Regions from separate parts of the Zobellia sp. B3R18 genome, predicted to be linked through region 2. Evidence: riboswitches for the same ligand, from Rfam matches in the RefSeq annotation. Region 2 holds a riboswitch; the other holds the start of a gene.
The links. Region 2 has a riboswitch for S-adenosylmethionine ahead of KO513_RS00645 (O-acetylhomoserine aminocarboxypropyltransferase/cysteine synthase family protein). Riboswitches for the same ligand answer to the same signal wherever they lie in the genome.
Positions count from the first base shown of each region.

Region 1: linked by a shared signal. The riboswitch ahead of KO513_RS02000 (Na+/H+ antiporter NhaC family protein) and the one ahead of KO513_RS00645 (O-acetylhomoserine aminocarboxypropyltransferase/cysteine synthase family protein) in region 2 are both predicted to bind S-adenosylmethionine.

Region 1 is NZ_JAHKQG010000003.1:217,874-225,614, forward strand. It holds gene KO513_RS01985 (TonB-dependent siderophore receptor) at 1-786, opposite strand, end outside; gene KO513_RS01990 (ABC transporter ATP-binding protein) at 792-1,481, opposite strand; gene KO513_RS01995 (hypothetical protein) at 1,743-2,045, opposite strand; gene KO513_RS02000 (Na+/H+ antiporter NhaC family protein) at 2,190-3,491, opposite strand; SAM-I-IV-variant riboswitch at 3,540-3,638, opposite strand; gene KO513_RS02005 (GAF domain-containing sensor histidine kinase) at 3,872-5,215, shown strand; gene KO513_RS02010 (hypothetical protein) at 5,260-7,741, opposite strand, start outside.
Region 2 is NZ_JAHKQG010000002.1:141,868-149,608, reverse strand. It holds gene KO513_RS00655 (carboxypeptidase-like regulatory domain-containing protein) at 1-2,203, shown strand, start outside; gene metK (methionine adenosyltransferase) at 2,503-3,759, shown strand; SAM riboswitch class I at 3,836-3,947, shown strand; gene KO513_RS00645 (O-acetylhomoserine aminocarboxypropyltransferase/cysteine synthase family protein) at 4,073-5,347, shown strand; gene thrA (bifunctional aspartate kinase/homoserine dehydrogenase I) at 5,422-7,741, shown strand, end outside.

The sequences.
Region 1 (7,741 bases), on a different contig from region 2:
TGTAGCCCTTATGGTTCCAAAACTACCCGTAGTTAAGGAAACCTCATTACGTTTTTCTGCCAATGGTTTTTTGGTAACCATGTTTACGGTACCGCCGGGATCTGCACTCGAAAAAGTAACCGATGAGGGACCTTTTATCACTTCAACACGTTCTAAGTGTGAGGTAATAGGCTGAAGGAAGTAATATTGACGGGTACGCATTCCGTTTAATACTTGTCCGTCATCCGCTTGTGTAATACCACGAATATTATAGTGATTGTACAGACCTGTAACAGAAACATTACTTACCGTCTTAACGGCATCGGGTACCTGAAAGGCAAGACGATCTGCAATTAATTCTTTGGTTACCGAAGTAATGGCTTGTGGTAGCTCTTTGTTGGCAATGGCCACTTTTGTAGCCGAGAACGAATAATCACTATTATAATCCGTTCTTGCCCGACCAACCACTTCTACGGACTGTAGCTGTTCTACATTTTCCTGCAATACCAAGGTTCCTAAATCGTAATCTTTTAACTCATCAAAAGTCTTTTTAATGGCAATAGACTTCATCCCTATGTAACTCACCGTCAGTTGAAAGGTGCCGGTTTCCGAAATCTCAAAACTAAAATTTCCGTTCGCTTCGGTGGTGGTTCCCCTTTTGTTTGCCGTAGCCGTATTGGAAAATGAAACAGTGGCCCCATAAACGGGTAATCCGTTCGTATCGTTAACCTTACCATTCACTTTTATTTGACCGTACGTTGCGTTGCATAGTAGTAAGGCCAGTATTATTTTTATATAATGGTTCATCTTTTCTAAATTGTTTCTAGGTAAAGTTGGTTTAATTCATTTGCGTTAATTTCATTGGCCTTTAACTTTTGAGCCAAAACTCCTTCTTTCATAATACCAATGGTGGTGCCCAGTTCTACGGCATTAAAAATATCATGGGTGGCCATAAAAATGACCTTACCCATACTGGCAAGTTCCTTACAGATTTGAGTAAATTCCGCTGTGGCTTTAGGATCTAGGCCAGAAGTGGGCTCATCCATGAAAATAACTTCGGCATTTTTGGCCAGCGCCACGGCAATGCCTACTTTTTGCCGCATTCCCTTAGAGTAGGAGGAGAGCCTTTTATGTTGTGCATCCAACTGCAGGCCTGTTTTAGCTAGAAACGCTTCCAGCTCTGCCGTGGTGTATGTGAATCCTGCTAAACGGCTAAAGAAATCCAAGTTTTCTACGCCACTAAGGTTACCGTAAAGTTGTACCGTTTCGGGAATATATGCGGTAAGTTTATTGGTATCGTCCTTTCCTACTTCTTTATCGGCAATAAAGGCTTGGCCGCCATCTTTTGATATAAAGCCTAAAAAAATATTGATCGTAGTGGTTTTTCCTGCGCCGTTCTGACCCAAAAGACAAAATATTTCGCCTTTGGAAACTTCAAACGAAACGTCTTTTAAAGCTGCCTTACCTTGATAAGACTTGCTTATGTTCGTTGCTTTCAACATAATAGTATAACTAAATTAAGAGTATCGATAAATCGTGTAATCATCCTTATACACAGCAATTTGCGGCATTAGGATATAAGTGATAAAGAAGATGTCCTTACGAAAAAGACAGGTCCATATGTATATTCAACACTTAGCTTTCAGCATACCGTATTCGAGTGTGCGACAAATCAAAAGAAGTGTGGCAAAGAAAGAATGTGACGAATGAAAAAGGCGTACCAGTCCTATAAAAATTGACGGTACTACATACAAAATGGACTGTTAAACTTGTGGAGGAGGCCGCGTAAAGCGATTACTGCCTAAAAATTGGTTCTCAAAAACGAGCTGTGGCGCATTGTTGGAGAACTTTTGTTCAAAAAAATAGAATTCCGTTTGCGGTAGAACAGGAGATTCCGTTTTTAAAAGCGGTGTAAAATTAACCGCTGTGGTAATGTGACAAACCTCGCAATGTTGCGCGTCGGAATCGTCAATATGATGAGTAAGCGCATGCAGTCCTGCCACTTTGAATACCAAAAACAAAGCGACAAAAAACATAGAAACAAAATTCTTGCTGCTTTTCATCATAAGCGACAAAAGTAAATAATACTTTAAATTATTAATGAGAATTTGAACAAAAATTACTTCGGCATGAATTTAACTGAAGTTGGAGTATAAGGATATAAAACTTCGTGAGAACACTACAAGGCCCATTTTATCTTCAAAACAAGCTTAGCGGACATGTAATGGTTTAAAGTTTATGAATACGATGGTGTAAATGAACAACAAGAGTAAATACCAGGTATTGGAAACCAAATCTATATAGTCGATTTTTCCGTTTGAAAAGCTTAAAATCATTAAAACCTGAGCTCCATAGGGCAGTAGACCTTGAAAAATACAGGCAAAAATATCTAAGATGGAAGCAGTTTTCTTGTTATTCAATCCGTATTCATCATTAATGGTTTTGGCAATGGGGCCGGCAATGATGATAGAAACCGTGTTATTGGCAATCGCCATATTAATAGTACTCACTAATGAGGCAATACCTAGCTGTGCCGTTTTTTTGTTCTTGATAAGCTTCTTTATGTTGACCAGTATAAACTCTATGCCTCCGTTTCGTTCTACTAAAGCGGCCAATCCTCCTGTTAATAGAGACAACAAGAAAATCTCTGTCATGTTCGTAAATCCAGAATAGGCAATTTTAGTAGATTCTATAAGGGTAAAATCACCATAAACAATCCCCAAAAGTCCAGCGAATACTGAACCTAATAGTAAGGTAACAAAAACGTTCACTCCTACAATAGATAGAACAATGACCAAAAGATAGGGCATAATTTTGATGACAGAATAACTATAAACTACAGTCTCCGTTTCGGCGGACTTTAATCCCAAACCCTGAAAGATTAAAATAGCTATAGTGAATAGGGCAGCGGGTACGGCAATTTTAATGTTCTGCTTGAATTTATCACTCATTTTACAACCTAAGGATTGTGTAGCTGCAATGGTAGTATCCGAGATTACCGATAAATTATCGCCAAACATGCTACCTCCTAACAATGCGCCACATAAAATGGCCAAATCCGCGCCGCTCTTATCGGCAAATCCCACTACAATAGGAGCCAAAGCAACAATGGCACCCACCGAAGTTCCGGTAGAAACCGATAAGAACCCTGCAATAATAAAAATGCCAACGTAGATGTATTGAATGGCTATAAAATCCAATCCCATATTAACAATGGCATCAACACTACCAGTTTCGTTGGTAATTGCAGCGAATGCACCTGCTAACAAGTAGATCAAACACATGGTTAGTATTTTATCATCTCCGCAGCCTTTTAAGACCGTTTTTATTTTAGAATCTATAGATTGCCCAAACATTAGGAAGGCAGCAATTATCCCTACAATTACTGCAATGGGAGCAGGTAACGCGTAGAAATCGTTTTGATATATACCCACACCCAAAAAAGTAAATACAAAAATGAATAGGGGTACGAGAGCGGAAAATTTTGGAGTTCTATCTTTGATGTTTGCCATTTCTTTCTTTATGCTAAAAAAGGAAGTAGAAGCAAATAGATAGACATATGGGTTAACATTTGTTCCAACTAATTGGCTTATCTCTTTAGCACCTTGCTCGTTATTGCAGGTTGCTATCTCCTCTTTTTGAGATTCTTGATAATTATTTTAAGGCGGCAAAAATAAGGTATAAGAACTACCTGTAACTCATAAAAAGAGTTAATTTATATCACACTTTTTTTGGTTCAATTAGAAGAAATCCTAAACTTTTGAGTTAATAAGTAGTATAAATCCTATGTAAACAGTACGTCAAGTAACATAATACATATTTTTTAACTTAGTTTGTAACTGCTAACCAAGGGATAAAAAAGTCTATTTATCTTATTATATTGAAGAGTGGAATGAAAAAACAAGACTTACATGCTGAAAATCAACTTTCAACAACCAATGAAGGTGATAACCATACAACTATTAGTCAGCTAGAAAAAGACAAAATCATTGAAAGACAACTGCGTTTTCAGGATTTGTTAATCAGTATCTCTACAAAACATATTAATTCCGATTTATCGGATATTGATAAACTTATCAGAGCATCCCTAAAGCAAATTGGCGAATTCGTAGAATCGGACAGAAGCTATATCTTTTCTTATGATTTTGTGAATAACACCACTTCAAACACTTATGAATGGTGTTCTGAAGGTATAGAACCGGAAATAGAGAACTTGCAGAATGTACCTGTAGACTTTATTCCGCAATGGATAGAAGCACATAAAAAGGGAGAGCCGTTCTTTGTGGAAGATGTGAGCAAATTACCAGAAGACGGAGAACATGGTTTACGAGCCGTTTTAGAACCACAGGGCATTAAGAGTCTAATTACTATTCCAAAAATCAAGAATAATGAGTTGATCGGTTTTATCGGTTTTGATTCTGTCAAAAAAATCAATAAGTATGATGATAATGAAAAGGACATCCTTTTTGTTTATGCCAATATGCTGGTTAATGTCATACAGCGTAAAGAGAGTGAAGAACGGATAAAGGAGCAAGAGAAGAAGAAGGAAGAACTATTAAAGAATCTATCGCTTCAAAATGAAGAATTAAGTGAATATGCCCATGTGGTATCTCATGATTTAAAAGCCCCTCTCATTAATATTCACACTTTGGTGAGTTGGTTTATAGATGACAATAAGGAAGCTTTGGGAGAGGATACCATACAACCTTTACATCAGGCCTTGTTCAATGTAGAAAAGATGAATTTCTTAATAAAGGGAATTCTGGATTATTCCACTATAGATAAAATAGAATCAGAAGACAAACAGGTTGATTTTAATATCCTCATTAAAGAAGTCTTGGAAACTATTTTAGTGCCCGGCCATATAAAGGTTACGGTTCAAGAGAACATGCCAAGTTTGTACGGGAATACCTGGAGATTTAAGCAGGTTTTTCAAAACCTGATTCAGAATGCAATAAACTATGGCGATAAGGAACAGGGCACCGTAGATGTGGGCTATATTGATAAAAGTGACCATTATGAGTTTTTTGTAAAAGATAATGGTATTGGGATCAAATCCGATTATTTTGAAAGAATATTTAAAATCTTCACCAAATTAGAAAGCACTGGTTCCTCATCTGGAATAGGTCTGTCCATCGTTAAAAGAATCATTAAATATTATAACGGTTCCATTTGGTTAGAAAGTGAAGAGGGCGTAGGCACCACCTTTTACTTTACACTTTTGAAGACCACGTAGGTGTTGGTTCCTATGAATAATATATTTAAATCTCTATTGCCGTTTTATTGGCTACAGCTACCGTATGAAATATCGTTTACTGTAGGATTATAAGCATTCTGTTCAATGAATACATCCGTATAACTGCCATTGATCATAAAATTGGTCAATGCGCAAAAATCGGTTAAGTTATAATTGCCTCCATAGACCATATTAAAATCTTCATCAAACGATGCCCCAATAGTAATCATGCCACCAACAGAGCTAAGATTTTCAAAGCCGTTCAATGAGGTAATCTTATTCTCATGTAGCGATAAATCAGAACCTACTGTAGTAAGGTTTTCTAAATCCATTATAGTGGCAAGTTTATAATTTTGATACACCTCTAATTTATATTGTACAGATGCAATGTTGTTTAGTCCTTTTAGAGAAATAAGTTCGCTGTTTCTTGAAATTTGTAAATGACCGTTAACCGCAGTAACGTTTTCCAAGCCTTCAAGTGTAACTAGTTTTGCATTGTGTCTAATAACCAAATCACCTTTTAACGCTGTAACATTATTTAACCCTGCAAATGAAGTAAGTTCGGAATTGGTCGTAATTTGTAATCCTACGGTATTATATTCGCTTCCATAAAGCGCAATACCTTGTCCAATTGAATTTAAACTATTCAGTCCTTGCAGAGAAGTTAGTCCCATGTTCTGGGTAATAATAAGCGCAAGATTAATAGATGTAATATTCCCCAAGCCAACTAATGAGTTAAGGCTTTGGTTATTAGCAATTCTTAATTCCCCATTTATCCTAGTTAAATTATCCAGACCCGACAAAGAAGTAAGCTCAGAATTATTACTGATGTTTATATATCTACCCTCTATAGCCGTAAGATTATTTAAGCCCGTAATATTGGTTAAATTGCTATTATTGCTAATAGTCAAACGATTGCCAATAGATGTAAGATTTTGTAAACCTTGCAAATTGGTTACCGCTGTTTTAGAAATGGTCAATGAGCCCCCAATTGTAGTTAAGTAATCCAGGTTTGCAAGTGAGGTAATAGTTGGTGTAGCAGTATCCATTATAATCACATCTCCAGTAACTTCGGTATAGCCTATTGTTCCAAAGTTCTCTATGTCTTCCTGAGAGGTTAAAGTAATGGAACCTTCGTATAGACCACCGCTTTGGGGCAATTCTTCACATTCACCGTTATATATATCATTAAAAGATGGATTGTATTTATTATTTGAGATACTTACTGTACTAAAAGTACCGGTTGTGAATAGATTGGTCAGTGCACAAAAATTTTCAAGTTTAGGGTTGGGACGGAAACTATCACCTATTACGGTTTGGTTGCCAACTGAATTAAGATTTTCCAAACCTATAAGAGATACCAGATTTTCATTACCCCTAATATGTAAATTTCCTCCAACAGAAATTATATTATCCAATCCAGTTAGTGTGTTAAGCTTATTATTATTTCCGATGGTTAAGCCGTTTCCAACTGAGGTTACATTGTTCAAGCCTTGTAACGTAGTAAGATTATTGTTGTCCAATACAAACAAATATTCCTGAACTGAAGTTATGTTTTCTAATCCTGTTAGTGTAGTAAGGCTACCGTTACCATTTATTTCAATTCCATTAAGAGAAGTTAAGCTTTCTAAGCCTGTTAGCGACGTAAGTTTAGTATTTATTGTAAACCGTAGATTACCTCCTATAGAACTTAAATTTTCAAGTGCAGATAACGTAGTTAGATGTATATTAAAAATGAAAGCCAAATTACTGCCAACAGTTTCAAGTTTTTCTAAACCATTTAAGTTTTTAGCTCCTGTTTCTATATAAAATTCCCCTCCAACAACCATTAGGCTAGATAAACTTTCTAAGGAGGTAATGCTCTGTTGCCCATCTAGCTTTATATCTCCAGTAATCTCCCTATATCCAAAAGCACCAAAAGCATCTACTTCTTCTTGGGTAGTTAAAGTTATTGACCCTTCATATATAGTACTTCCTTGATTAGGGCAGGTTTGTATTTGTCCTAAATTGGTAATACCATTCACAATACTGGATAAGGTAATTTCATCTGAAGTTTCATCGGTATCAGCATCTACTACAACAATGAGGTAGTCCGCTTCGTTACAATACACTAATTGTTGCTCAATTTCACCATTAGTTATGGGGAGTATTTTAAAGTCATTGATATCATTTGTGGAATGTATAAAAGCATAACCATTGGTCAAAGGCGCATTGTTGCAATTGGTTACGGTAGCGGATAAGGTTGTGATGGAAACATCTGCCAAGTCGTCTATATTAATGGTGATGTTCAAACCATCTTCTGTAAAAGGACCAAATTCTTTAGACCCTGCCGGGCTTTCCGGATCACAATCACTAAACAAGGTAATTTCAAGGGTTTCTTCTTTAGGGAAAAGACCACAATTTTGACCCAGTTCATTTGTATAACCGGAATATACAAGCTGATCATTGGAAGCCCTGGTAATTTCAAAATAAGAGTTAGGTAAGGCTGCGTTTTGTTTCAACTCAAAGCACGCCCTAATAGTGTTT
Region 2 (7,741 bases):
GATAGAAGTAGAAGGAAAGACCGTAAGCAAGGTTATGGTAGAGGGTAAGGATTTTTTTGATGGCGATTCTAAGCTTGCCGTTGAAAATATTCCGGCCAACGCATTAAGTAAAGTTGAAGTACTACGGAACTTTAATGAGGTTTCCCAAATGAAAGGCCTTACCAATGATGATGATAATGTGGCTTTAAACATAAAATTAAAAGAAGGGAAAAAGAACTTTTGGTTTGGGGAATTGACAGCGGGCTACGGTCCTGATGACAGGTATTTGGCACATCCTAAATTGTTTTATTATAGTCCAAAATACAGCATTAATATAATTACGGACCTCAACAATTTGGGAGAGGTTCCCTTTACCCGGAATGATTATAGAAATTTTACCGGTGGCTTCAGAAATATAAACTCTAGGGGCGGAAGTTCAATTGCAACAGGGGTAGATGGCCTTGGTCTTTCTACCGCTCAAAACAATAGGGCCAATGACATAGATACAAAATTTGCTGCGGCAAACTTCAGTTATTCGCCAACCGAAAGTTTAGATTTAAGTGGTTTTGGAATTTACTCCTATACGGGAACCTTAATGAAGTCTGAGCGAAATACCTCGTATATTGCTAGTAACGATGTGGAAAATGCAACCACCAATACAGATCAGACCGTGCACCTTGGATTGGCAAAATTTAGTGCACGGTATAAGCCCAATGCCAACTTTCAGTTAGACTATGATGCGCTATTAAAACAGTCCGATGATAATGAACAGGTAGACGTACTTTCTATATCCAATATAACGGATGAAATATCCGAGGTGAAAAAACAAAAGCCTTTGGCGGTCAATCAAAACCTCAACCTCTACTATACACTTAACGAGAAGAACATCTTTGCTGTAGAGGCGCAGCATATGTATCAAGATGAAGACCCGTTCTATGAGGCGATCCGTAATGAATTTGCTTTCGTTGATATTTTTCCCGTTGATGAAACTCAGGATGTATACAATATAAACCAGACCAAAAATGTGGTAACCAATAAAGTGGATGCCAAGGTAGACTATTACCGAGTGCTGGGAACAAAGAGCAACCTTAATTTAACTTTGGGAACCACCCAAAGCCATCAGAATTTTAATTCGGGAATTTTTCAGATTTTGGATAATGAGGAAACGTTGTATATGGATGGGAGCGACTTTGGCAATGAGGTTAGCTTTAATGTTTCGGACTTGTACTTAGGGCTACATTATAAAGTTATTTCTGGAATTTTCACTTTTAATCCGGGGCTTACTCTACATCAGTTTAATGTTACCAATGAACAATTGGGCACGGTAGTAGAGGATAACCTTACGGCTTTATTGCCAGATGTGTATATCAACGCTCAATTGAAGAAATCGGAGAATTTGCGGTTCAACTATAGGGTAACCCGTTCCTTTACGGATGTGAGTAACTTTGCCCAAGGTTACGTGCTCAATAACTACAATTCGCTCTATAATGGAAATAGGGATTTGGAAAGTGCCCTCAACCACAATCTTTCACTGAACTTCTTTAGTTTCAATATGTTCAATCTTACCAATATTTTTGCGAATGTTGCCTATACCAAAAGAATAGATGCATTAAAAAGTAGTGCGGATATCATTGGAATAAATAGGGTAAGTAGTACCATCAACTCTAATTTTGAAGATGAATCTTTATCCGCTAGCGGAAATTATGAGCGTACTTTTGGAAAGGTAAAAGCTTCCGTAAGGGGTAATGTGGGTTGGTCTACTACCAATAATTTAATAGACGGTCAGCAACGCATGTCCAATTCGTTCACACAGAACTATACGGGTGCGCTTAGTACTAATTTTAAGAATGCACCCAATTTAGAGTTGGGATACAGGTATACGATAAACAATTACGAAAACGGAAATTTAGAAACTACATTTTATACCAGTAGACCGTATGCCCGTTTTGATGCCTCTTTTCTTAAAAGCTTTATTTTTAATGTGGATTATGATTTTTATAATTACACGGATAAGGACAATACAATTGACAATACATATAGTTTCTTGGAATCTACCCTAACGTATCAGAAGCAAGGCAGCCGATGGGAATATGGAATTAAAGGCACCAATTTATTGAATACCACTACGCTTAACCGTGACAGTACCAATGATTTATTCTTTACTACGCAGGTTTACTATGTGCAGCCACGCTATCTGCTATTATCGTTAAAATATGATTTGTAATAGTTGATAAACCTGTGCAAAGAGCATGGTATTTACAAAAGGAAATAATAAATAACACGATATTAATATTTTGATCTGAACATTTTTTATACTTTTGCGTCCTAATTAAATTAAAGAGGAGGGATTTGACTGATTGCAACCTCTGTTTTAAACCTGTTTGAATTGCCAATTTAAGATTGGTTTTTGCCAAGCGGGATTGTAGAACAAAAAAATGCTAAAGCAGTTGATGTTGAAAATTTTCACATCATACTTCTTCCGGCATTCTTTCAAATCCTTTTTAGAAAAAATAAAAGTTTGTTATGCCATATTTGTTTACCTCCGAATCTGTTAGTGAAGGACACCCTGATAAAGTTGCCGATCAAATAAGCGATGCCTTGTTGGACCACTTTTTGGCTTTTGACCCAGAAAGTAAAGTTGCTTGTGAAACCTTGGTAACTACGGGCCAGGTTGTTTTGGCCGGTGAGGTTAAGAGTGATACTTATCTAGATGTTCAGACCATTGCTAGAGATGTAATTAATGCTATTGGTTATACTAAGGGCGAATATCAGTTTAGTGGAGATTCTTGTGGAGTTATTTCGTTAATTCATGAGCAATCGCAAGATATTAGTCAAGGTGTGGATCGTGGCGAGAAAGAGCAACAAGGAGCTGGTGATCAAGGTATGATGTTCGGTTATGCTACCAAGGAAACAGAAAACTACATGCCGTTGGCTTTGGATATTTCGCATAAAATTCTTCAGAATTTGGCGGAGTTGCGTAGGGAAGGTAGAATCATAGATTATTTGCGTCCCGATGCCAAATCGCAAGTTACTATTGAGTATTCAGATGATAATGTGCCGCAACGTATAGATACTATTGTTATATCTACACAACACGATGCTTTTCATAATGATGATGAGGTAATGTTGGCAAAAATCAAAGAAGACCTTGTAGAGATTTTAATCCCAAGAGTGGTAGAGCAATTGCCAAAAGCCATTCAGGATTTATTTGATGATAAAATAAAATACCACATCAATCCAACCGGGAAATTTGTAATCGGTGGTCCTCATGGGGATACCGGACTTACCGGAAGAAAAATTATAGTAGATACTTACGGAGGTAAAGGTGCTCACGGTGGTGGGGCTTTTAGTGGAAAAGACCCGAGTAAAGTAGATAGAAGTGCGGCCTATGCAGCGCGCCACATTGCTAAGAATTTAGTAGCGGCAGGTGTTGCGGACGAGATGTTGGTACAGGTAAGTTACGCCATTGGCGTGGTTGAGCCTACCTCTATTTATGTAGATACCTACGGAACGTCTAATGTAGACCTTACGGATGGTGAAATTGCCCAAAAGACCAAAGCCCTTTTTGATATGCGTCCGTTTGCTATTGAAGAGCGACTAAAGTTGCGAAATCCTATTTATTTGGAATCTGCGGCATATGGCCATATGGGTAAAGAACCAAGAATGATCAAGAAAGTTTTTGAATCGCCGTATAACGGTCGTATCGAAAAAGAAGTGGAATTGTTCACTTGGGAGAAGTTGGATATGGTAGGTGAGGTGAAAAAAGCGTTTAATTTGTAAATTTTTCAAAAATGTTGGTGAATTTAAATTCACCAACTATATATTTGTAGTTCCAAAAGTTCAAACACGTATTGAATAGTTATCAAGAAAGGTGGAGGGAATAGACCCTTTGAAACCTTAGCAACCCTTTGCCACCTGTGCAGAGAAGGTGCTACATTCTATCTCTATAAAAATGAGACAGATAACAAATCAGATTACTCATACTAATCTTTTACTTTCTTATAACTTTTTTGATATTCTACCTAGCATCGGATTTTCGGTTCAAGGTATCGGGCTTTTAATTATTTTAAATAACAATTAAAAATCAAAGATTATGAGTGATCAAAAATTCTCAACCAACGCATTACATGCCGGACACGATCCCGCGCAAACAGGTGGTACACGTGCCGTGCCTATTTATCAAACATCCTCGTATGTTTTTAATGATACGGACCATGCCGCCAATTTATTTTCATTGGCAGAACTTGGTTTTATCTATACACGATTGAACAACCCTACCAATCAAATTCTTCAAGAGCGTTTAGCAGCTGTTGAAGGCGGAGTCGGAGCAGTAGTTTTCGCTTCGGGAACTTCAGCTATTTCAACGGGTTTATTAACGCTATTGAAAGCGGGAGACCATATTGTAGCTTCCAGTAGTTTGTATGGCGGTACCTTTAACTTGTTGAATGTTACCTTGCCAAGGTTGGGAATCACCACTACTTTTGTTGATGCTTCCGATCCGGAAAATTTTGGTAAAGCAGTTCAGGATAACACCAGGGCTATTTTTGTAGAATCTCTGGGTAACCCTAAATTAGATGTGCTTGATTTGAAAGCTATTTCAAAACAGGCCAAAGCTGCTCAGGTTCCTTTTATTGTTGATAATACGGTGGCTTCACCTGCACTTTTAAACCCTATTGAGCACGGTGCTAACTTGGTAATTCACTCACTTACTAAATATATTGGCGGTCAAGGTACTTCTTTGGGCGGTGCTATTATTGATGCCGGAACTTTTGATTGGACCAACGGGAAATTCCCGGAATTTACAGAACCTTCTGCTGGATATCACGGTTTAGTGTATAGCGAAGCTTTAGGTGCCGCAGCCTTTACTTTTAAATTGATTTTAGAAGGATTGCGTGATTTTGGTGGAGCTTTGAGTCCGTTTAATGCTTTCCAGATTATACAAGGTTTGGAAACTTTGAATGTACGTATAAAACAACACAGTGTAAATGCACTTGAATTGGCTACTTGGTTAGAAGGAAGAGAAGAAGTGGCATGGGTAAACTATCCAGGTCTTAAGAGTAGCAAATACTACGATCTTGCTCAAGAATATTTGCCAAAAGGTCAAAGCGGATTGGTAACATTTGGAATTAAAGGTGGTTTTGAGGCTGCTAAAAAAGTTACGGATGCTACAAAAGTTTTCTCATTGTTGGCCAATATTGGCGATACTAAATCATTGATCATTCACCCGGCCAGTACCACGCACCAACAGTTAAATGAGGAGCAATTGGTAGGCGCAGGTGTAGGTCAGGATTTAATTCGTTTGTCCGTTGGTTTGGAAGATATTGAGGACTTAAAGGCCGATTTGGAAAACGCATTCGCAGCACTTTAATCAATATAAATTTTCTGTTAGAAATTAATAAGGCCTGACCTGTTTAATTAGAGGTCAGGTCTAACATATATCGTATGCTTCATCATTTGAAATTAGCAAACTATACCACGATCAGTGGGGTAACTCAAGATATTGAGCTGTCTTATCAATTGTTCGGTCAAGAATTGCACACGGCGCCCATAGTTCAGGTAAACCATGCCTTAACCGGTAACAGTAATGTTACGGGAGATGAGGGCTGGTGGTCCGCACTTATTGGAGAGGGCAAGTGTATCGATACCAAAAAATATACAATCCTATCGTTTAATATTCCCGGTAACGGATATGATAAATTTGTGATTGATAATTATAAGGATTTCGTGGCAGGAGACATCGCAAGGATTTTCCTGTTAGGCCTTCAAAAGCTTGAAATCAAGAAATTGTTCGCTCTTTTGGGCGGGTCTTTAGGGGGTGGTATTGCTTGGGAAATGGCAGCCATAAACCCAAAGATTATGGATCATCTTATTCCTGTGGCATCAGACTGGAAGTCTACCGATTGGTTGATAGGTAATTGCCAGATTCAGGAGCAATTTTTGGTGAATAGTAAGCAACCGGTTCACGATGCACGCATGCATGCCATGTTGTGTTACCGTACGCCGGAATCTTTCAAGGACCGTTTTAAAAGAAGTACCAATGAGGAACTTCAGGTTTTTAACGTAGAGAGTTGGTTAATGCACCATGGTGAAAAATTACAGGAACGTTTTCAGCTTTCGGCCTATAAATTAATGAACCAATTGCTCAAGACTATTGACGTCATGAGAAATGGCGAACAGAATTTTATAGACCTGCAAAATAGTGATGCCAATATTCATATTATTGGGGTAGATTCTGATCTGTTCTTTACCGCAAAAGAGAACAAGGAAACTTTTAAACGTTTGGCACAGGCCAATGGAAATGTAACCTATGGCGAAGTGCATTCGCTTCACGGTCATGATGCTTTTTTGATAGAGTTTGATCAGATGGAGCGGTTATTGGAACCCGTTTTCAGTAGAAACGGAAAGTCAAAGAACGCAAAGGTTTTAAAGTTTGGAGGAAAATCTCTTTCCAACGGAGAAGGGTTGGAGCGTGTTTTGGATATTGTTTGCAACAAAGTAAATGAAGGCGAAAATATTGCCGTAGTTCTTTCTGCCCGTGCAAAGGCAACCGATCAATTGGAAGCCATTTTAGAAAAGGCGGCAAAGGGAGAAAATTACTATAAAGATTTTGAGGCTTTTGAAAAATACCAAAAGCATACCTTCAAGAATGTGAACCTTTCGGCAGAGTTCAAGGATTTGGCAAAATTGCTGGAGGGCGTTTCACTTTTGGGTGATTATAGCTTGAAAATTAAAGACCAATTACTGGCTTTTGGAGAATTAATCTCTGCCAAATTGGTAACTAAATTGCTCATAGGAAAAGGGTTGAATGCTGTAATGTTGGACTCTAGGGAATTGATTAAAACCGATTCTAATTTTGGTGATGCTTCAGTAAATGAGGCGTTGTCTAAGGAAAATGTTATTCGCAGTTTTGCAAAACTAGATGCAGATGCCGTGCCCATTATTACAGGGTTTATCGCGTCCAATGAAAATGGGGAAACCACTACTTTGGGAAGGAACGGTAGTAACTATTCCGCGGCCTTGTTTGCCAATTTCTTAAATGCGGAGGAGCTTCAGAATTTTACGCATGTAGATGGTATTTATACCGCAAATCCTGATTTGGTTTCGGATGCCAAGCGTATTTCCCATCTTTCTTATGGCGAGGCTAATGAATTGGCCAACTTTGGGGCTACTATTTTACATGCCAAGACCATCATTCCTTTAATAGAAAAGAACATTCCGCTTCGTATTTTAAATACGTTCAATAATGATAATGAAGGTACGTTGATTAGTGCCAAAACCAAAGAAGGAGGTATAAAATCCCTATCCGTTATTGAGAATGTATCCATGATCAATGTAGAGGGAAGAGGACTTTTAGGAAAGGTAGGGGTGGATGCCCGTATTTTTAGTGCACTTCGGAAAAGCAATATTAGTGTAAGTATTATTTCTCAAGGTTCATCTGAACGAGGTATAGGTTTGGTAGTAAATGCTGACCGTGCTTTAGATGCTAAAAGAGCGCTGGATAGAGAGTTTGAGAGTGATTATGAGTCCAAGGATATTAATATGATTACGGTCTTGGACGAGGTTTCCGTGATCTCTATTGTGGGTCAGGATTTAAGTACCTTCCATAGACCTTATAATGCTTTGATAAAAAATCAGATTGCGCCTTTGCTTTTCAACAATACCGTATCTGGTAAGAATGTGAGTCTGGTACTCAGAAAATCTGATTTGAACAAGGCATTGAACGTAATGCACGGACAGATTTTTGGCATTAGCCGAAAAGTAA